DNA from 3 places in the Pantoea anthophila genome. Region 3 is predicted to be linked to each of the others. Evidence: predicted binding sites of a transcription regulator. Region 3 holds the regulator's gene; each other region holds the start of a gene.
What was found. Region 3 encodes PurR, which represses purine synthesis genes. Its sites were predicted from a motif close to CANGCAAACGTTTGCNTG; they were not measured.
Positions count from the first base shown of each region.

Region 1 (7,120 bases), 1.8 Mb from region 3:
GAAGGGATATTTTGGGATCTTTCATCATTCTGAATAAAAAAGGGAGAAACAATGCTCTGGTCTTTCCTCGCTGTCCTTTTCTCCGGCTGGCTCTATGTCGATGCCACCTATCGCGGCCCGCAGTGGCAACGCTGGCTGTTTAAACCGGTCACCCTGCTGCTGCTGGTGGGTCTGGCCTGGCAGGCTCCGGTGCTGCAGACCACGGACTACCTGATTCTGGCGGGGCTGATCGCAACCCTGATCGGTGATGCGTTAACGCTGCTGCCGCGTCAGCAGATGCTCTATGCCGTAGGGGCCTTTTTCCTGTCGCATCTGCTCTATACGCTCTGCTTCGCCGCCAGCATGACTATGACCTTCTTCTGGCCGATCCCGCTGACGCTGCTGATTATCGGTGTAGCCCTGATAGGCATGCTGTGGAGCCGACTGGAAGATCTGCGCTGGCCCGTCTGCACCTTCATCGGCATGACCCTGGTCATGACCTGGATCGCCACCGAGCAGTACTTCTTCCGTCCGACGGATTACAGCTTCTCCATCATGGTGGGTTCAGCGCTGCTGCTGCTGGCAAACATCATCTGGTTTGTCTCTCACTACCGTCGTCGCTTCACCGCCGACAGCGCCATCGTCGCCGCCTGCTATTTTGCCGGTCACTTTATGATCGTGCGCTCCTTGTGGGTGGTGTGATAAAAGCGGCTTGACTCTGGAGTCCACTCCAGAGTGTAGGATAAGGGATGAGCTGCATGGCTCATCCCGCTCTTCTTACGCTCCGGAGGTCATATGCACCAACATCACGCCTGTGGCTGTGGCAAACCCCGTGCCAGTCACGCTGCAGCAAAACCGCTGTGCCAGGTTCGCCAGGCCCGCCCCCTCTCCCTTTCTGTTCATGCTGCGACACCCGTAACGGCTGATACGGCAGGCTGCTGCTGTGAAAGCAACAGCAGCCCCGGCACAGAGGCCGACGTCGCAGAGGAAAGCGACCGGCGAGACGCCGGTTACCCCTTTAGCTGGCAGGTCCGCGGGATGGATTGCCCCGGCTGCGCCCGCACCATTGAGACGGCCGTGCGCCAGATAAGCGGCGTCACCGACACCCGCGTCCTGTTCAGCAGTGAGAAACTCGTCGTCAGCGCCAGCCAGGATGTCCGGAACGCCGTCGAACAGGCGGTCAGAAAGGTCGGATTTGAGCTGACGGCCTCATCAGCCTCCTCAGTCACTCCCGCCGCCCGTCCGGGCTGGCAGCAAAACCGGATGCTGCTTTTACTGGCGTTGCTGGTGCTGCTCAGCAGCGTTCTCGGCCAGTTCGCGCTGGCCTGGGGCGATCGGCTGTTTGTGCTGACCACGCTCATCGGGCTGGCGCCGGTGGCACGCGGCGCCTGGCAGCGCCTGCGCAGCGGATCGCCGTTTACCATCGAAACATTAATGACGCTGGCCTCGGCGGGCGCCCTGATTATTGGTGCCCACGCCGAAGCGGCGATGGTGCTGCTGCTGTTTCAGCTGGGTGAACAGCTGGAAGGCTATGCCGCCGCCAGAGCGCGCAGTGGGGTTACCCGCCTGATGGCGTTACGGCCTGAATCCGCGATCCGCCTGCAACAGGGTCAGCGCACGGAAGTTCCCCTCACGGCGCTGCGCCCCGGCGATCGGATTGAAGTGGCGGCGGGCAGCCGACTGCCGGTCGACGGCCGGTTAATCAGCCCGCTCGCCAGCTTCGATGAGAGCGCACTGACTGGTGAGTCACTGCCGGTCACGCGAGCCAGCGGCGAAACGATTCCCGCCGGTGCCACCAGCGTGGATCGCCAGGTGGAGCTGGAAGTGGTGTCGGAACCGGGGGAAAGCGCTATTGACCGTATCCTGCAGCTGATTGAAGAGGCGGAGACACACCGTGCCCCGGTCGAGCGCTTTATCGACCAGTTCAGTCGTCTCTACACGCCGCTGGTAATGCTGCTGTCGCTGCTGGTGATGGTGGTGCCGCCCCTGCTCGGCGCAGGCGACTGGCAGCCGTGGATCTACAAGGGCCTGACCCTGCTGCTGATCGGCTGTCCCTGTGCGCTGGTGATCTCCACCCCCGCGGCCATTACCTCCGGGCTGGCGGCGGCGGCACGGCAGGGTGCACTGATCAAAGGCGGCGCGGCGCTGGAGCGGCTGAGTTCGCTGCGCAAAGTCGCGTTTGATAAAACCGGCACCCTGACGCCGGGCAAACCGCAGCTGACACAGATCCTGCGGTTTGGCGCGGCCAGTGAAGCGGAGATGCTGGCGCTGAGCGCCGCAGCCGAACAGGGGGCGACCCATCCGCTGGCCAGCGCCATTGTGGCGGCCGCCCAGGCGCGTCATCTGCCGATGCCGGATGCACGGGATCAGCAGGTTCTGGCCGGACGCGGCATCCGGGCCCGGGTAGCAGAGCAGCAGATTGAACTGCTGACGCCCGCTCATGCGCCAGGGCTGACCGCACAGCAGCGCAGGCAGATTTCACAGCAGGAGGAGGAAGGTAACACCATGGTGGTGCTGATGCGCGACGGTGAGGCGCTGGGTGCGCTGGCATTGCGCGATCGGCTGCGCAGCGATGCAGTGGCGGCCATTCAGGGGCTGAACCGGCTCGGCATTGAGAGCCTGATGCTGACCGGCGATAACCCGCGCGCCGCCGCGACGCTCGCCCGCGAGCTGGGGATCGATTATCGCGCCAGCCTGCTGCCCGCCGATAAAGTGGCCGCTATCCGTGAGCTGAGTCAGCAGCAGCCGCTGGCGATGGTCGGGGATGGCATCAATGATGCACCGGCAATGAAAGCAGCAACGCTGGGCATTGCCATGGGCAGCGGCACCGATGTGGCACTGGAGGCGGCCGATGCGGCGCTGACGCGGAATCAGCTCACGCAGCTGGCCCCGATGATTGCGCTGGCGCGCCGGACACGCCGCATTATCCGTCAGAATATCGGCATTGCGCTGGGCCTGAAGGCGATTTTTCTGGTCACGACCCTGCTGGGCCTGACCGGACTCTGGCTGGCGGTGCTGGCGGATTCCGGTGCGACCGCGCTGGTGACGGCCAACGCGCTGCGCCTGCTGCGCCACCGTGACTGAGCGCGCGGCGCCGGCCAGGGGCCGGGGATAACAGCGGCCGGTGCGGCTGGGGTTATCCCGCCATCCCTTTGCGGATCAGAAACTGATAGGGCAGCGTCTCCGTCTGCTGCGCCAGCAGACCATGTTCCATAAAGCGGCAAAAGCCGGGAATATCGCGGGTTGTGGCGGGATCGTCGGCGATGATCAGCAAGGTCTCACCCTCCTGCAGGCCACGTACGGTTTTGCGCACCATCATCACCGGCTCCGGGCAACGCAGGCCGCGGGCATCCAGCTGATGGTCGGCAGAGGAAAAAAGATCGCTCATATTCAACTCGCTTCAGGTCAGGGGCGCTCATTCTAGCGCGTGCTGACCGTGACGCAAGGCGATAACGATTGCGCTAAAATTAACCATTGCATAAAAAGCACAACGCGGTAATATGCCGCCGCTTTTTGCTCATAAAACTGCCTGGCACCGCCCGAACGGTGTCCCGCAATGGGTTCCCTCACCCCAACATTAAAAAGGTTGACTATGCTCGCATTTTCTTCGCGTCAGCGCATGTATGCGCTTTTCTGGTTGTCGCTGTTTCACCTGCTGGTGATCACATCGAGCAACTACCTGGTTCAGCTGCCTGTTTCTGTCTTTGGCTTCCACACCACGTGGGGCGCGTTCAGCTTCCCGTTTATCTTCCTGGCGACCGATCTCACCGTGCGTATTTTTGGCGCACCGCTGGCCCGTCGTATTATCCTGGCGGTGATGATCCCGGCGCTGTTTATCTCGTACGGCGTTTCGTCGCTGTTTTATCAGGGAGAGTGGCAGGGCTGGCAGGCACTGAAAGAGATGAACCTGTTCGTGGCCCGCATCGCCTGCGCCAGCTTTATGGCCTACGCGCTGGGGCAGATCCTCGACGTTCACGTCTTCAACCGGCTGCGCCGCCTGCCGCAGTGGTGGGTCGCACCGGGCAGTGCCATGTTCCTGGGGAATATCAGCGATACGCTGGCCTTCTTCTTTATCGCCTTCTATAAAAGTCCCGATGCGTTTATGGCGCAGCACTGGGTGGAGATTGCGCTGGTGGATTACAGCTTCAAGGTGCTGATCTGCATGGTCTTCTTCCTGCCCGCTTACGGTGTGCTGCTTAACGCCGCGCTGAAACGTCTGGCTGAACGCCAGAGTGCCCGCCAGGTAAATTTCGGCTAATCCGCCATACATTTTTCCGCCATTACCCGCTAAGATCTTCTGACAATCATCAGGTTGCGTTTGCAGCCTGATTCCTGTTGTACTGATGCCTGACCGGAAATTTAAAAAGGGATTCTGATGCGTAACCTGGTGAAATATGTAGGAATGGGCTTACTGGTTCTGGGCTTAGCAGCCTGCGATCAGAAGAAAGATGACGCGGCGAATGACAACGGCGTCAGCGCCAGTCAGTCGGCGCAAACCGTGACGCTGATGGATGGCAAACTGAGCTTCTCACTGCCGCCAGGCATGTCAGACAAAAGCGGCAAACTGGGTTCGCAGACGACCAATATGCATGTCTATGCGGATGAAACCGGTGCCCGCGCCATCATCGTGATTGCCGGTGAGCCGACCAGCGAAGCGCTGGATGTGCTGTCGCAGCGTATGGAGCAGCAGCAGCGTAACCGCGACCCGCAGCTGCAGGTGGTGTCGAACAAAGCGGTAACGCTGAAAGATCAGCCTGCTCAGCAGCTGGATACGGTGATCTCTGCCAACAACCAGACCTCCTGGTCTTCGGTGGTGCTGGCGAAGGTCGACGGCAAGCTGGTGACGCTGCAGATTACGCTGCCAGGCGATAATCAGCAGCAGGCGCAGAGCGATGCTGACAACATCGTGAAGAGCATCTCGCTGAAATAAGCCGATCGCTGGCCTCTCTGCATTGCAGGGAGGCCAGCATTCTCAGAGCTGTTTATAACCCCGCATTCTCACGAATATATTTTCGCGCTTTGACCGCATATTCAAACGGATTGGCCAGTGCCGGGTCCTGCTCCGCTTCCACGACCATCCAGCCCTGATAGCCATACTCATCCAGAATTTTAAACACCGGCTTAAAGTCGATTACGCCATCGCCCGGAACGGTGAAGGTGCCCTTTTTCACCCCCTCCAGGAAGGAGAGATGATTCTCGCGAACCGCCGCGACCACCTTATCACGTACATCCTTGAGATGAACATGGAAGATGCGCGGCAGATAGTTCTCCAGCACCGCCAGCATCTGCTGCTGTGACCCCTCGGAGTAGTAGATGTGGCCGGTATCATAGAGCAATCCGACCCGATCGTCAGTCATGGCCATAAAGCGGTCAATCTCTTCGGTGGTCTGAATGCCGGTGCCCATATGGTGATGCAGCGTGACGCGCATCCCCTTCTCTGCTGCGAGGCGTGCCAGTTCGTTGTAGCCGTCGGCCGTTAACTGCCACTCCTCATCACTGAAAATGGGTTTCTGCTCAAACACCGCCAGCGGGGTGCCCTGAATACTTTTACTCTGCTCAGAACAGCCAATCACCCGCGCCCCCATTGCATGGAGAAAGTTCATGTGATTGATGAACTCATCGATGGTTTTTGCTTTATCGCCGTTGGCGAAGAAGGTACTGAACCAGGCGTTGCAGATTTCAATGCCGCGGATATCGAGCATCGGCTTCAGGATCGCCGGATCGCGCGGGTATTTGCTGCCCACTTCGCTGCCGGTAAAGCCCGCCAGCGCCATCTCACTGACGGTCTGCTGAAAGGTGTTTTCATGGCCGAGATCCGGCATGTCATCGTTGGTCCAGCCAATCGGCGCGATCGCCAGTTTTACATTTTCTTTGTTCATCATCTTATTCCCGGACGGAGCGCGGCGAGGCCGCATACAGGGCTGAATCAGCGATAAAAATCAGGACGTGGCGGCATCTCTACCGGCTCAATCGCCCCGCTGTTCTGCGCTTTGATGCAGGCATCGGCGGCTACCGAGGCGGCAAAACCATCCCAGGCCGAAGGACCGGTCAGCTGGCCCACTCTGATATCATTAATAAAGGCCTGCAGCTCCACGTCATACGCCTCGATAAAACGATCTTTCCAGTCGACCAGGATCGTGTTCGACAGGCGCGCCTCTTTGCGCAGCTGCACGGAGGAGGGTTCGGGCAGACGCGCAATGCCCTCCTCCCCCACCACTTCACACTGGATGTCGTAGCCGTAGGCGCAGTTCACAAAAATCTCGACGTCGATGCGCACCCCTTTCCGGGTTTCGAACAGAACAATCTGTGGATCTTTCAGCTGCCCATGCGTCTTCGATGTGACGCGCGGGAAGACCACCTGCACCGTTTTGTAGTCATCATTTGTCAGCCAGCGCAGCACATCCAGCTCATGGATCAGGGTGTTGGTGATCGCCATCGGCGTGGTGTAGTTCTCCGGCACCGTTGGGTTGCGGTGCGCGCAGTGCAGCATCAGCGGCTCACCAATATCGCCATCGGTGATCACTTTTTTCAGCGCGCGGTAGCCCGCATCGTAAGGCCGCATAAAGCCGACCTGCACCAGCCGTTTTCCCGCCTTCATCTCCGCATCCACCACCCGGCGGCAGCCTTCGGCACTCATCGCCAGCGGCTTCTCGCAGAACACCGGCTTTCCGGCGGCAATCGCCGCCAGGGTGAACTCTTCATGGGTGGGGTCCCATGAGGTGACCAGCACCGCCTCGACATCCGGTGACTGAATCACGTCGTGACCGTTCTGGAAAACCTCCGCTTCAATGTTCAGGCGCTGCAGGGCGGCACGCGCACCCTCGACATTAATGTCAGAGACCGCCACCACCTGTGCCCCCTGCAGCACGTGGCTGCAGCGACGAATATGTTCCTGACCGATTGCACCTGTACCGATGACGCCAAGTTTCAAAGTCATAATTACACCTGTGTAGGGTTCGTACGGAGAAGAGGAAAACGGGCCGCGATACGGCCCTGAAATTAATATTTTCGCGCCTGGCCGAGATGCGTATTGAGCTTGTCCGCTACCGCCTGGGCGCGTTCGGTCTGCGAAGCCTGCGCCACCCCGACATGCCACCAGCTGAAATATTTGTGGATCATGGTTTTTGGCAGCACTTTGATG
Region 1 covers NZ_CP110473.1:320,942-328,061, reverse strand. The annotation lists gene OJ965_RS04040 (lysoplasmalogenase) at 52-681, shown strand; gene OJ965_RS04035 (zinc/cadmium/mercury/lead-transporting ATPase) at 775-3,063, shown strand; gene tusA (sulfurtransferase TusA) at 3,116-3,367, opposite strand; gene OJ965_RS04025 (7-cyano-7-deazaguanine/7-aminomethyl-7-deazaguanine transporter) at 3,572-4,237, shown strand; gene OJ965_RS04020 (DcrB family lipoprotein) at 4,355-4,909, shown strand; gene iolE (myo-inosose-2 dehydratase) at 4,962-5,858, opposite strand; gene iolG (bifunctional inositol 2-dehydrogenase/D-chiro-inositol 1-dehydrogenase) at 5,906-6,916, opposite strand; gene iolD (3D-(3,5/4)-trihydroxycyclohexane-1,2-dione acylhydrolase (decyclizing)) at 6,979-7,120, opposite strand, start outside.
Region 1: the regulator PurR is predicted to act here: its motif matches at 3,530-3,547, upstream of OJ965_RS04025 (7-cyano-7-deazaguanine/7-aminomethyl-7-deazaguanine transporter).

Region 2 (7,120 bases), 200 kb from region 3:
AATCAGCTCCCCTCAACCTCGCGGGCAGCGGCTGGCTGATGCTCTGCGTCTCCGCGCTGCTGGTGGCGCTGTTGCAGGCGGAGCTGCTCGGATACTGGCTGATCCCTTTTCTGCTCTGTTCACTGCTGGCAGGCTGGCAGCTGAAACGCCACGAGCAGCGGGCCGCGGCACCGCTGTTTCCGCTGGTGATCTGGCGCAGCCGGCTGATCATTGCCGGTAATGCGGGCAACCTGATTATCGGCGCGGCCATGATGGGGATCAGTGCGTTTCTGCCGACCTGGATTCAGGGGATCCGCGGCGGCACGCCGTTACAGGCGGGCAGCGCGCTGGCGATGATGTCGATTGGCTGGCCGCTGGCCAGTACCCTGAGCGGCAGGCTGATGCTGCTGACCTCCTATCGCTTTACCGCCCAGCTCGGCGCGCTGCTGCTGGTCAGCGGCAGCGCCTTACTGCTGCTGCTTCAGCCCGCGAGCTCACTCTATCAGGCGGGCTTTACCGCCTTACTGATTGGCACCGGCATGGGGATGACCAGCACCACGTTTCTGGTCTCCGTGCAAAACGAGGCGGACTATCAGATTCGCGGCATCTGTACTGCCTCGGTGATGTTCAGCAGGATGATCGGTTCGGCGGTGGGCACGGCGATCATGGGGGCGGTGCTCAATCTCAATCTGCAGTGGCGGCTGCCGCAGGTGGCCGATCCGGTGCAGCAGATTATGTCTGAACCCAGCCGTCAGCAGCTGGCGCCACAGGCGCTGCAGCAGATGGTGCAGGCGATTGCAGCCTCACTGCACTGGGTGTTTGTGGTGGCGCTGGTGATTGCGCTGTTTGCGCTGGGTGTGGCGTGGATGATGCCGCGTCAGCGGCCGGAACAGGCGGAGTAAACGGCAGGGCGACAGACCGTCGCCCTGATTAACACAGGTTTATTGCTGCGCAGGCGCGTCCTGAGAACTGCCGGCACTGGCGGGCACGCTGGCCTCGTCATCCCGGCCGGTGCGCTTGTAAACAATCTTCTGGCTGTCGTTTTCACAATGCCCGACCACCTGACCGCCCGCCTGATCGACCTGATCGTTGGCGACGATGTCGAGAGTGAAGCCCGATTCAGGCACGCCGTTCTGAACAATTTTCTGACTGATGTCGGCTTTTACCGATTCGCAGGAAGCCTGCGCCATCAGCGGCAGCGAGAACAACGCTGCGGTGAACAAAACCCTCTGTAGCTTCATCACGTCTTCCTTATGTTAGTCGTCCGTCATTACTATAGCGCAAATTCAGGGAGTGACCGGGCGGCCTGAGCGTCGGTCCAGACAGCGCAGGGTGTTGGGCTCCCAGTAGGCGTTCAGATTGAGGCTCTGCTCGCACTTGTCGCGGGTGTCGAACGCGCGGTCGGTTTTATCAAACTCTTTTTCTACGCGGCTGTTCACCTTGTTGCGCAGCATCCGCGTGTCATTCCATTGCTCTTTATTCTGGCGAGCCGCTTCGTTACTCAGCGCAGAACTGCCATCTTCGATGATCAGGCGGTTGGTGGTCGCACCCGCCGTGAAGGCGGTACCAGACAGCAGAACCAGAAGCAGAGCAGGGATCATTTTTTTCATCAGACTATCCTTTCGTTATCGCCAACATCGCCATCCGGGACGGCTGTTGCAGCGGGTCCGGGTAGTATATCATCGCCGTTTCTTTGCTCACCAGTGGTGCGTGGTTTGTTTAAGTTCAGGAGAGGTATGGGTGCTGATTAAAACCGCCTTGCTGTTTTTTATCACCGCCCTGGCGGAGATCACGGGCTGCTTTCTGCCGTGGTTATGGCTGAAAAAAGGCGGCCCGGTCTGGCTGTTACTGCCTGCGGCGGCCAGCCTGGCGCTGTTTGTCTGGCTGCTGACCCTGCATCCTGCCGCCAGCGGCCGGGTCTACGCCGCGTATGGGGGCGTCTATGTGCTCACCGCGCTGCTCTGGCTGCGGGTGGTGGATGGCGTGAAGCTGAGCATCTGGGACTGGAGTGGCGCACTGATTGCACTCAGCGGCATGCTGATTATCGTTCTGGGCTGGGGGCGTGGCTAGCGCCAGCCGGGAGAGCTGGCGCGCAGAGGATTAAGGCTTGTGCACCTTCAGGCCCGCCAGCGTCTGGCTGACCGGCATCATCTCCAGCGTGTTGATGTTGACGTGCGCTGGCAGTGTGGCCACCCAGTAAACCGCTTCCGTGACATCTTCCGGGGTCAGGGCGGTGGCACCCTCATAGACCTGACCGGCTTTGTCATCATCACCTTTAAAGCGGACGTTAGAGAACTCGGTGCCGCCCACCAGCCCCGGTTCGATATCGGTCACGCGCAGCGCGGTGCCGTGCAGATCGGTGCGCAGGTTCAGGCTGAACTGCCGCACAAATGCCTTTGTGGCCCCATAGACGTTGCCGCCGGCATAGGGCCAGCTACCGGCAATCGAGCCGATATTGATGATATGGCCCACGTTACGCTCGACCATCTGTGGCAGCAGGGCGCGGGTCATATAGACCAGGCCTTTCGTGTTGGTATCGATCATGTTTTCCCAGTCTTCCACACTGGCTTTGTGCGCGGGCTCTATGCCCAGAGCCAGACCGGCATTGTTCACCAGGATATCGATAGCGCGCCACGCCGCCGGTAACTGCGCCACAGCTTCTTCGATGGCGGCGCGGTTCCGCACGTCCAGCTGGACGGTGTAGAGATTCTCACCCAGCTCATCTTTCAGCGCTTTTAAGCGTTCGGCGCGGCGTCCGCTGGCGATCACTTTGTGCCCGTTTTTGATAAAGCGGCGGGTAATACTTTCACCAAAACCGGCCGTCGCACCGGTGACAAAAATAATCATCTCACTGTTCCTTATGCCATTTTCAACGTCGATGGCTTCACCATAGCATGCCATTTCGGCTTCTGCGCGCAGAAAAACGGGCAGGGGGGTAAACCCCTTTTTACGGGCAACGTCCTGCGCCTTTTCAGGGCGCACTGCACCGTTAAGGGGCAGGGCAGCAGCCAGCCTGCGCGTCAGACACGCCGCCAGAATCGGCAATTTAGCTTCGCAACCGATTGCGACATGAAAGCAAACGGTTGCTATGCTTTTTACAGGCTTTTTTGTTGCGCAACAGGCGGAGGTTTCTCTAAGTAACTGATATTTATAGATTTTATAGCAGAGTAAATCTGGCACGCAGGTTGCAAAGAGTTAAACAGAGAGTTAACTGCACCACCTCATCGCGCTTTCAGAAAGGAAACAGCATGCACCCAGCAACCGACACGGCGATACGCGCCAGCTTCTTTGACTTCACCGGCGTGGTGGATCATCCCGATGATCTGGCAACGCAGGCCCGCTATCTGGAGGATGGCGTGTTGCTGCTGCGTGACGGACGTGTGGCCGGGCTGGAGAGCTGGGAAACGGCTGAGGCGAAGCTGGCGGGTCTGCCGGTCACTGACCTGCGCGGCCGGCTGATCGTGCCGGGCTTTGTGGACACCCACATACACTATCCGCAGACGGAGATGATCGGCGCCTTTGGCGAACAGCTGCTGGAGTGGCTGAATCACTACACGTTCCCGGTAGAGGCGCAGTATCACTGCCCGGATCATGCCGCCCGGATGTCCGCCTTTTTCCTGCACCAGCTGCTCTCCAATGGCACCACCAGCGCGCTGGTCTTTGGTACCGTGCACCCGCAGTCGGTCGAGGCGCTGTTCAGCGCCGCCGAAGCGCTGAACATGCGGCTGATTGCCGGGAAAGTGATGATGGATCGCAATGCGCCGGACAACCTTACGGAAACCCCGGAACAGAGCTATCAGCAGACCCGGGCACTGATTGAACGCTGGCATCAGCGTGGCCGGCTGAGTTATGCGCTGACGCCGCGTTTTGCCCCGACCTCTTCGCCGCAGCTGCTGGAAAAAGTGCAGCAGCTGCGTCAGGAGTTTCCCGACACCTGGCTGCACACCCATCTCAGCGAAAACCCGCAGGAGGTGGCCTGGGTTAAAGCACTCTTTCCGGAACGCGACGGCTATCTGGATGTGTACCACCATCATCAGCTCACCGGCCGCCGCAGCGTGTTTGCCCACTGCCTGCATCTGGAAGAGAAGGAGTGGCAGTGTCTGCACGACACCGACTCCTCAATTGCCTTCTGTCCCACCTCTAACCTGTTCCTCGGCAGCGGCCTGTTTAATCTGAAACGCAGCTGGCAGCAGGGCGTGAAGGTGGGAGTGGGCACCGATGTCGGCGCGGGCACCACCTTTAACATGCTGCAGACCCTGGGCGAAGCCTACAAGGTGGGCCAGTTGCAGCACTACCGGCTCAGCGCCGCCGAAGCCTTTTATCACGCGACGCTGGGCGGGGCGCGGGCACTCGATCTCGACCACGCCATCGGGAATTTCAACACCGGCAAAGAGGCGGATTTTGTGGTGCTCGATCCGGCGGTTTCTGCCCTGCAGCAGCTGCGCATCGGCAACAGCAAAGATATCTGGGAAAAACTTTTTGTCTTAATGACGCTGGGCGACGACCGCAATATTGCCCAGACCTGGGTGGCCGGTCGCCCGATCTGGCAGCGTGACGCACAGGAGCAAGCCGCATGATCCAGTTTCTGCTCAATAACCAGCTGGTCAGCGAAACCGCGCTCGACCCCAACCTCACTATCCTTAACTATCTGCGTACCCGCCAGCAGCGGCCCGGCACCAAAGAGGGCTGCGCCTCAGGCGACTGTGGCGCCTGCAGCGTCACCCTGGGCAAAGCGGTGGATGGCAGGATGCAGTATGAAACGGTCAACAGCTGCCTGACCCTGGTCTCCACGCTGCAGGGTAAACAGCTGATCACGGTTGAAGATTTACGTCACGGACGGGCGCTGCACCCGGCGCAGCAGGCGATGGTTGACTGCCACGGCTCGCAGTGCGGCTTCTGCACGCCGGGCTTTGTGATGTCGCTGTTCACGCTGCAAAAAAATGCCACGGGCTGGGATCGTCATCAGGCGGAAACCGCGCTGGCGGGTAATCTCTGCCGCTGTACCGGCTACCGGCCCATCATGGCGGCCGCCGAGCAGCTCTGTTCGCAGCCGGTGACGGATCAGTTTGATCACAGCGCCGCGGGTACCGTGCAGCGTCTTGAAGCGCTGGCGACCCCGGAGATGCAGGAGACGGGCGCAGCAGGGCGGCGCTGCTTCCTGCCTAAAACCCCGGCGCAGCTGGCGGAGATCTATCTGGCGCATCCCGAAGCGGTACTGATTGCCGGAGGCACCGATCTCAGCCTGCAGATCACCCAGCAGCATAAAAGACTGCCGCTGCTCATCGCCCTGGAGCAGGTCGCCGCGCTCAAAGTCTGCAGTGAATTTGATGACCATTATCTGCTGGGCGCAGGCGCGTCGCTGCAACAGGTCAGCGATTTTCTGGCCAGCCGCATCCCGGGCGTGAGCGAGATGCTGCAACGCTTTGCCTCCCTGCAAATCCGTCTGCAGGGCACGCTGGGCGGTAATATCGGCAACGCCTCCCCGATCGGAGACGCATCGCCCATGCTGCTGGCGCTGAACGCCAGCCTGATACTGCAACGCGGCGAGCAGCAGCGCTGCCTGCCGCTGAACGACTTTTTTACCGGCTACCGGCAGACCCGGCTGGAAAAAAGCGAGTTTATCCGCGCGATTCGCATCGATAAGGTGACGGTGTCACCTGACTTTGTCGCCTGGAAAGTCTCCAAACGGCTGGATGACGACATCTCAGCGGTCTTTGCCGCCTTTAACCTGCACACCGATCAGGGCATCGTGACCGACGCCCGCGTCGCCTTTGGCGGCATGGCGGCCACGCCGCAGCGGGCACAGCACTGTGAACAGGCGTTGATCGGTCAGCCCCTTAATGCCGTGACGGTGTCACGTGCAGCGGCCGCACTGGCCGACGATTTCCAGCCGCTCTCCGATTTTCGTGCCAGCAGCGCCTATCGGCTGCAGGTGGCGCGTAACCTGCTGCGCCGCTTTCTTCATCGCTATAATGGCGAAATAACCTGTACCGAGGTGACCCGCTATGTCTCATAACCGTCCTAAACTCAACGAAGCGGTAATCAAGGCGCAGTATGCCGCCGATCTGCAGAGCGGCGTGGGCCGCAGTAACTGCCATGAAAGCGCGGAAAAACATGTCTCCGGGGAAGCGCGTTTCATCGACGACAAGCCGGAGCTGCCGGGTCTGCTGCATCTCTGTCCGCGCCTGAGCGAGCATGCGCATGCGCGGATTGTGCGCATCGACGTGCAGCCCTGCTACGCTGTGCCGGGCGTGGTCAGCGTGTTAACCTGGCAGGACGTTCCTGGCATCAATGATGTCGGGCCGCTGGAACCGGGCGACCCGCTGCTGGCGCATGACAGAGTCGACTATCTGGGGCAGATCGTCCTCGCCGTGGCGGCGGAGTCGCCGGAGGCGGCCCGTCTCGGTGCCGCCGCCGCAGTGATTGACTATGAGGTGCTGGAACCGCTGCTGGATGTGGAGCAGGCGCTGGCGCAGCGCAGTTTCCTTCAGGAACCGCACGTGCATCAGCGCGGTGATGTGGAAGCGGCACTGGCACGCGCGCCGCATCGGGTCAGCGGCGCGTTTCACATCGGCGGACAGGAGCATTTTTATCTGGAAACCCAGACGGCGATGGTGATCCCCGGCGAAGATCACCAGCTGCAGGTCTTCTCCTCAACGCAGAACCCCACCGAAGTGCAGAAGCTGGTGGCAGAGGTGATGGGCATCAGCCTGAATCAGGTGACCATTGATATGCGGCGTATGGGCGGCGGCTTTGGCGGCAAAGAGACGCAGGCGGCCGGTGTGGCCTGCCTCTGCGCCATTGTCGCCCGTCAGACCGGACGGGCGGCGAAGATGCGGCTCTCCCGCCGCGACGATATGCGTGTCACCGGCAAACGTCACCCCTTCTTTGTGCGTTATGAGGCGGGTGTGGAGGAGGATGGCCGGCTGTGCGGCATCAAAATCGATCTGGCGGGAAACTGCGGTTATTCACTGGATCTCAGTGGATCGATTGTCGATCGTGCCATGTTTCACGCCGATAACGCCTATTACCTTGGCGATGCGCGGATCACCGGCTATCGCTGCCGCACCAATACCGCCTCTAACACCGCCTATCGCGGGTTTGGCGGCCCGCAGGGAATGGTGGCCATCGAGCAGATTAT
Region 2 covers NZ_CP110473.1:1,963,466-1,970,585, forward strand. The annotation lists gene OJ965_RS11655 (MDR family MFS transporter) at 1-881, shown strand, start outside; gene OJ965_RS11660 (DUF1161 domain-containing protein) at 921-1,220, opposite strand; gene OJ965_RS11665 (DUF1283 family protein) at 1,266-1,589, opposite strand; gene OJ965_RS11670 (YnfA family protein) at 1,723-2,049, shown strand; gene ydfG (bifunctional NADP-dependent 3-hydroxy acid dehydrogenase/3-hydroxypropionate dehydrogenase YdfG) at 2,080-2,826, opposite strand; gene guaD (guanine deaminase) at 3,228-4,556, shown strand; gene xdhA (xanthine dehydrogenase small subunit) at 4,553-5,995, shown strand; gene xdhB (xanthine dehydrogenase molybdopterin binding subunit) at 5,985-7,120, shown strand, end outside.
Region 2: the regulator PurR is predicted to act here: its motif matches at 3,031-3,048, upstream of guaD (guanine deaminase).

Region 3 (7,120 bases):
AATCGCGCCGATGGTGTGAAGCAGGAAAATCCCGTCAGGCTTAAGATTACGATCGACCACGTCGAAATAGGTCGCGTAGTTTTTAGGCCCGACATGCTCAAACATACCGACCGACACCACGCGGTCAAACTGCTCGTTCAGATCGCGATAGTCCTGCAGCAGAATCGTCACATCCAGCCCTTCACAGCGCTGCTGCGCCAGCTTCTGCTGCTCGGCCGAGATAGTCACGCCATGCACGCTGACGCCATAATGACGTGCGGCAAATTCCGCCAGTCCGCCCCAGCCGCAGCCGATATCCAGCAGCGACATCCCGGGTTCCAGCGCTAATTTACGACAAATCATATCCAGCTTGGCTTCCTGCGCCGACGCCAGCGTCGTGGCCTCTTTCCAGTAGCCACAGGAGTACTGCATGTAAGGGTCAAGCATCAGTGAAAAAAGATCGTTGCCGAGATCGTAGTGCTCTTTGCCCACGATCCAGGCCCGCTTGCGGGACTGCAGGTTGGTTAAGCGGGCGGCGGCGATGCGCAGGGTATCTTTGAAATGGTGCGGGAGCTGCTGATCCAGTTTATGTTTAAGCACCTGGTGGAAGAACATATCCAGACGGTCGCAGTCCCACCACCCCTCCATATAGCTTTCGCCCAGCCCCAGCGATCCCTCCTGCAGAACACGCTTAAAAAAACCGGGATGATGAATGCGGATATCCCATGGACGTGAGCCATTTATTTCGATGTCCGCTTTTTCCAGCAGTTCGTGAACGATGCGATACCAATGATTATCTTCAGGAGTCACTGCTTCTGCGTAAGATGAACTCATAGCTTTTCCACCACCTGTCCAATCTGAACCTGAACAAAGAATAGCCAATTCGTCAGGCATTGAGAAACGTCACGGAGGATTCCGCAAACCGATTATCTGTAAGATACAGAGGACTGGAACAGGCTGAAGCAGGGCCGGTAAGAGGGAATAACGCGTGCGAATACCGTCCCGGCAACAGCGTGCCAATCAGATTATTACGTTATTATATTGTTGATTTATTACAGATTTGTTGACCCGGATGAGTATATTCTCACGCGGGTCAATATTCAATGACTTATTGTTAGGGCGCTAACTAAAAAGTTAGCGTCTTAATGATTATCCTGGCAGGCAGGTTGCGCAGTGGCAACAACAGTTTGTGCGCTTGCGGCGCGCTGCATGACGTACCCGATCAGGGCGAGCAGAATCGTCACTGTCATAATCAGCGTGGTGGTCAGCAGTGCCTGAGTTAATCCCGCCGACACCGCCAGGCTGGCGAGGAAGCAGAGGCCTAACTGCAGCGTATTCTGCAACGCGGCGGCTTTGCCGGTAGCGTGCGGGAAGGGCATCAGCGCACTGGAGACCACAATCGGATAGATCGCTCCGTTAGCCAGCGCCATTCCGCAGAACGGCACCATGAGGCTGAGCAGCGTTCCCTGACCCGAAAGCGCGACCGCAAACAGTGCCAGAATGCTCAGGCTGTAGACCCCCAGCAGCCAGGGCAGCAGCTGTGCGCCGTTAAAGCGGTTGAGCAGGGCGCGACAGCCGAAGCCACCGATTAAAAAGGCGAGCGTCTGTGGCAGATAGCTCAGGCCAATGTCGGCGGGGGAAAGGCCCAGGCCCGCCAGAATAAAGGGTGAGCCGGTCAGCCAGGCAAAAAAGCTGGCGGAGCAGGCGGAGTAGATCAGTACGTTACCGCTGTAGACGCGGGATTTAAGCAGCGTGAAGAAGCCCGGCTGTGCCCCTTTCTCCTGCGGAGCGGGTTTCACCGCGGGCAGACGCAGCGTGACCAGAATCAGCGCCACCGCAATCAGGGTCAGCACCAGGAAAATCGAACGCCAGTGGAAATGGCCGATCAGCCATGCCCCGAGCAGCGGTGCCAGCGCCGGTGAGAGGGCCACCAGCGGCATGATCGTGGCGAACACTTTGCTGGCGCGCGCCGCCGGATAGCGGTCGATGACCAGCGCCTGCCAGCTTACGGCGGCAGCACAGACACCAATCGCCTGAATGAAGCGCAGCGCCAGCATCAGAAAGATATCATTCACCCACAGCATACCCGCACAGCCAGCGGCGAACAGTGCCAGCCCGGCCAGCAGCACGGGTTTACGGCCGATGCGATCGGAGAGCGGGCCCCAGAAGAGCTGACCACAGGCGAAGCCGGCCAGAAACAGACTCATGCTGGCGCTGATCAGGCCGGGCGAGGTGCGGAACGTCTCCTGCATCGCGCCAAAGGCGGGCAGGTACATATCGGTGGCTAAAAAGCCCAGCATGCTGAGCAGAGCGAGGTAGGGCATAAATCCTATATTCGACAACATCAGATTCTCATTTTGCAGGGTAAACGCGGCAGAGTGTAAAAGGTGCGTTTGCGGCTGTGAAACGGTAATATTTGCCGGTTGCTGTTAAAATTTTTGAAGGCAGATTATGTGGTCAGAGTATGCACTGGAAGTGGTTGACGCGGTTGCACGCGGGGGCAGTTTCAGCGCCGCCGCGCAGGAGTTACATCGGGTGCCGTCTGCCATCAGCTATACGGTTCGCCAGCTGGAAACCTGGCTGGCGGTGCCGCTGTTTGAGCGTCAGCACCGTGAAGTGGTACTGACCCCGGCGGGAGAGCATTTTGTCAGGGAAGGGCGCAGCGTCATCAAAAAAATGCTCGCAACCCGGCAGCAGTGTCAGCAGCTGGCTAACGGCTGGCGCGGACAGCTAAGCATTGCCGTTGACCGCATCGCCAAACCGCAGCGTACCCGGCAGCTGGTTAAAGATTTTTATCGCCACTTCCCGGACATGGAGCTGCACATCAGCTATGAGGTCTTCAACGGGGTCTGGGATGCCCTGGCCGATGGCCGGGTCGATGTCGCGATTGGTGCGACCCAGGCGATACCGGTTGGCGGACGGTTTGCGTTTCGGGATATGGGGAAGCTCAACTGGCGCTGCGTGGTTGCACCCGATCATCCTCTGACGCAGGCAACCCGGATTGATGATGACACGCTGCGTCACTGGCCGTCGCTGGTGCTGGAGGATACGTCACGGGCGCTGCCGCGGCGCATGACGTGGACGCTGGACAATCAGCGCAGGCTGGTGGTGCCGGAATGGCAAACCGGGCTGGAGTGTGTGCAGGCGGGATTGTGCGTGGCGATGGTGCCAGGCCATCTGGCCCGGCCACTGCTCGACAGCGGCGCGCTGGTGGAGCTCACGCTGCCGCAGGCGTTTCCGGACAGCCCCTGCTGTGTCAGCTGGGCAGAGGATCGCGCATCACCGGCAACAGGCTGGTTACTCAGCTATCTGGGTGATGCGCAAACGCTTAATCAGGAGTGGTTAAGCGAGGATTAACGGCGATAGTCGCGGAACGGACCATCCGCAACTGAACGGCGTTCAATCAGCGTGGGATGGACTTCAATCGTTTGCGACACTTCGCGCTTGCTGGTAATGCGATCAAGCAGCATATCCAGCGCCTTCTCACCCAGCTGAGCCTTGGGCTGATGGACGGTGGTCAGTGCGGGCGCAAAATAGCGCGCGTTGCGCACATTGTCATAACCGATCACCGAAATGTCCTGTGGAACCCGCAGACCCATCTCGTCAGCGGCGCAAATCGCCCCCATCGCCATGATGTCGCCACCGCAGAACACCGCCGTCGGGCGCTGCTTCTGCGACAGGATCTGCTGCATCGCCTGATAGCCCGACTCCGGCTCAAAGTCACCCTGCACGATCCACTCGGCGCGCGGCTGAATGCCCGCCTCTTCCAGCGCCTTAAGGAAACCGGCATGACGTCCGCCCCCGGTGTTGCGCTCCATCTGACCGGGGATGGCGCCGATGTCGCGGTGGCCGCGCTCAATCAGATAGCGTCCCGCCAGATAGCCACCCTGGAAGGCGTTATCCAGCACCGTATCGGTGAAGTCGGCGCGCGACTCGCCCCAGTCCATCACCACCATCGGGATATTGCGGTTCTCTTCCAGCATCTGCAGCAGGTCGTCCGGGTATTCAGAGCACATGACCAGCAGACCATCGACGCGCTTCTGCGCCATCATGCTGAGGTAGGCGCGCTGTTTTTGCAGATCGTTATGCGCATTCCCCAGAATCAGCGTATAGCCTTTGTCAAAACAGTGATTCTCGACCGCTTCGATAATCTCAGCGAAATAGGGCGCTTCGCTGGAGGTGGCCAGCAGCCCCAGCGTCCGGGTGTGATTCACCTTCAGGCTGCGCGCCACGGCGCTCGGCGAGTAGTGCAGTTCCTTGATCGCCTGCCAGACCGCATCGCGCGTCTCTTCAGCCACGAAGCGGGTTTTATTGATGACGTGCGAAACCGTGGTCGTGGAGACGCCAGCGCGTTTTGCCACATCTTTAATTGTTGCCATGAAAATCGGACTCCAGGACTTATCTAACTGTATGATAAGCGTAGTGTTAAACGTTTGCGTCTGCTCAGGGTATTTTCCGCAAAAATGCCGTGTTATGGCGCATTAAACCGGCGGCCGACGGAGAATAAATGCCTGAAAAAGTGCGCAAACGGAATCAGGGCTGCGCGCGTTGCGCAACAAGGGCGGGATTCTAACAAGGCTGAACGGATAAAACGAGATTTTTACCCACAGCTGTGGGAAAATAGAATAACCACAATGATTATGTGGTTAAGGAGCAACCCATGAGTACCGATCTTAAACTGGCGTTAATGACCACTGTCGGCTGCCTGCTGATGATTGTGGCCTTTAGTTTTACCGCTGTACTGCACTGATAAAAAAGCCGGGACTTCTCCCGGCTTTTTTCTGACGCTGCATCAGCTCAGCGAATGGTTTTCGGCGTCATTACACGACGCGCACCTATGTAGTGACGCTGCCAGTAATCTTCCCCTAACGCACTGATCTGAATATCTTTGCCGGTACGCGGTGACTGAATAAACTTGCCGTCACCCAGGTAAACCCCGACGTGATCCGCGGTTCCGCGGCCATTAATGCGGAAGAAGACCAGATCGCCTTTTTCCAGTGACTCACGTTTGATAGGGGCAGCGTCACGCAGGTGATACATCTCGTTAGCGGTGCGCGGAATTTTAAACTTCACCAGATCTTTATAGGCGTACCAGACCAGACCGCTGCAGTCGAAGCCGGTGTGGGGGGAGGTGCCGCCCCACTGATAAGGTTTGCCCAGCTGGCCCATGAGCTTGGTCATCGCCGTTTCACGCGCTTTCTGGTAGCGCTGACGGTGAGATTTGCTCATTTTAATGGTGCCGGTCTCGCTGGCATCGGCGTTTTTCAGCAGGCGCTGGTGGCCGTAGCGTTTTTTCTCTTTGGTGCTGAGTCGGGCGGTCTTAAGCGAGGTTTTTTTGGCAGGTGTCTGTTTAGCGGTCAGTTCAACTTTTTTCTGTTTTTTCGTTTTGAGTTTCTGAACCGGGCTGAGACGGGTTTTTTTTGTCGTGGTTTTCACCACGCGACGTTTGCGGCGCTCATCCTCGCGCGCACTCTTTTTCTCTGCTTTATGCGTACTGACGTTCACCGGAGCGTGCGGAGACGCGGCGGCGATGTTGAAGAACAGTTGCGCAAAGGCCAGCATAAAAAGCGTAATGATTAAACGCATAGTCCATTAAGTAGTTAAGTTGTCAGGGCCACTACGCACCGCGACAAAGTTGAGATTAATCTGATCCAGGATCAGCGCCGAAGCCATTCTAGTCCAGTTCTTTTAAAAACTGTAATGCCTTTTATTGTTAATCTTTGCAACCCACGCGATTGTGCTGAAAATGAACATTTTCAGCGTCTTATATCAACGAAATTATTACGAATTATTAATCTGTTACCGGCTGTTAATAATCAGAAATTCACGCTGTGCCTGTCATGACTTAACCAGGATGGCGATTTCAGCAGGCAGCGATCAAAATCTCGTTTTCAGTCACGCTGCGAAGTCGCTACAATAAACAAACACGAAGTGACGAATTAAGGAAGGCAATTATGAGTACTGTAGAAAAAATTCAGCGCCAGATCGCAGAAAACCCGATCCTGCTGTACATGAAAGGTTCTCCGAAGCTGCCAAGCTGCGGCTTCTCTGCACAGGCGGTGCAGGCACTGTCAGCCTGCGGTGAGCGTTTTGCTTACGTGGATATTCTGCAGAACCCGGACATTCGTGCAGAGCTGCCAAAGTACGCCAACTGGCCAACCTTCCCGCAGCTGTGGGTAGACGGTGAACTGGTCGGTGGATGCGACATCATCGTTGAGATGTTACAGCGTGGTGAACTGCAGTCGCTGATTAAAGAGACCGCAGAAAAATTTAAAGAAGCAGAATAAAAAAAGGCCGACGCAATGTCGGCCTTTTTCGTTGTGGCATTCCTCAGACGGAGGCGCTGGCGTCTGCATCGCCTTCGGCAAAGGGCAGGGGCCAGCCACCTAGCCGCTTCCAGCGGTTCACCAGCTCACAGAACAGCGTTGCGGTCTGCTGCGTATCATATAGCGCCGAGTGTGCCTGACTGCTGTCAAACTCCATTCCCGCAGCGATACACGCCTTCGCCAGCACGGTCTGACCCAGCACCAGCCCGCTCAGGGCTGCCGTGTCAAAGGTCGCAAAGGGGTGAAACGGATTACGTTTCAGGCTGGCACGCTCAGCCGCCGCAGACATAAAGTTCAGGTCAAACGTGGCGTTGTGCGCCACCATGATGGCGCGATTGCAGCCGCTGTCCTTGATCCCCTTGCGCACCATTTTAAAAATGGCGTGCAGCGCTTCATATTCACTGACGGCACCGCGCAGCGGATTAGCGGGATCGATACCGGTAAAGGCCAGCGCTTCAGGGTGCAGCAGCGATCCGACAAAAGGTTCGACGTTAAAATGCAGCGTCTGGTCTGTCTGAATCCATCCCTCTTCATCCATTTTCAGCGTGATAGCGGCAATTTCCAGTAACGCATCGGTTTGTGCGTTGAAACCGGCGGTTTCCACGTCGATGACCACCGGATAGAAGCCACGGAAACGTTGATTGAGTGCATTAGGGGAATTCGATTCAGACATCAGGATCTCGTTGCAGGAAAAGGGCAGCGCGCATTATGGCAAAAAACGGGGCCGGGTGCAGCAGATGAAGCGCAGAGAAGGGGATTCAGCCCGCCCGGGAGGGCAGGCTGGCGGCAGGATCAGTTGCCGAGGCCTTTACCGG
Region 3 covers NZ_CP110473.1:2,160,446-2,167,565, reverse strand. The annotation lists gene cfa (cyclopropane fatty acyl phospholipid synthase) at 1-813, opposite strand, end outside; gene punC (purine nucleoside transporter PunC) at 1,122-2,324, opposite strand; gene punR (DNA-binding transcriptional activator PunR) at 2,431-3,336, shown strand; gene purR (HTH-type transcriptional repressor PurR) at 3,333-4,358, opposite strand; gene cydH (cytochrome bd-I oxidase subunit CydH) at 4,640-4,729, shown strand; gene OJ965_RS12600 (C40 family peptidase) at 4,777-5,565, opposite strand; gene OJ965_RS12595 (Grx4 family monothiol glutaredoxin) at 5,931-6,266, shown strand; gene rnt (ribonuclease T) at 6,310-6,978, opposite strand; gene gloA (lactoylglutathione lyase) at 7,098-7,120, opposite strand, start outside.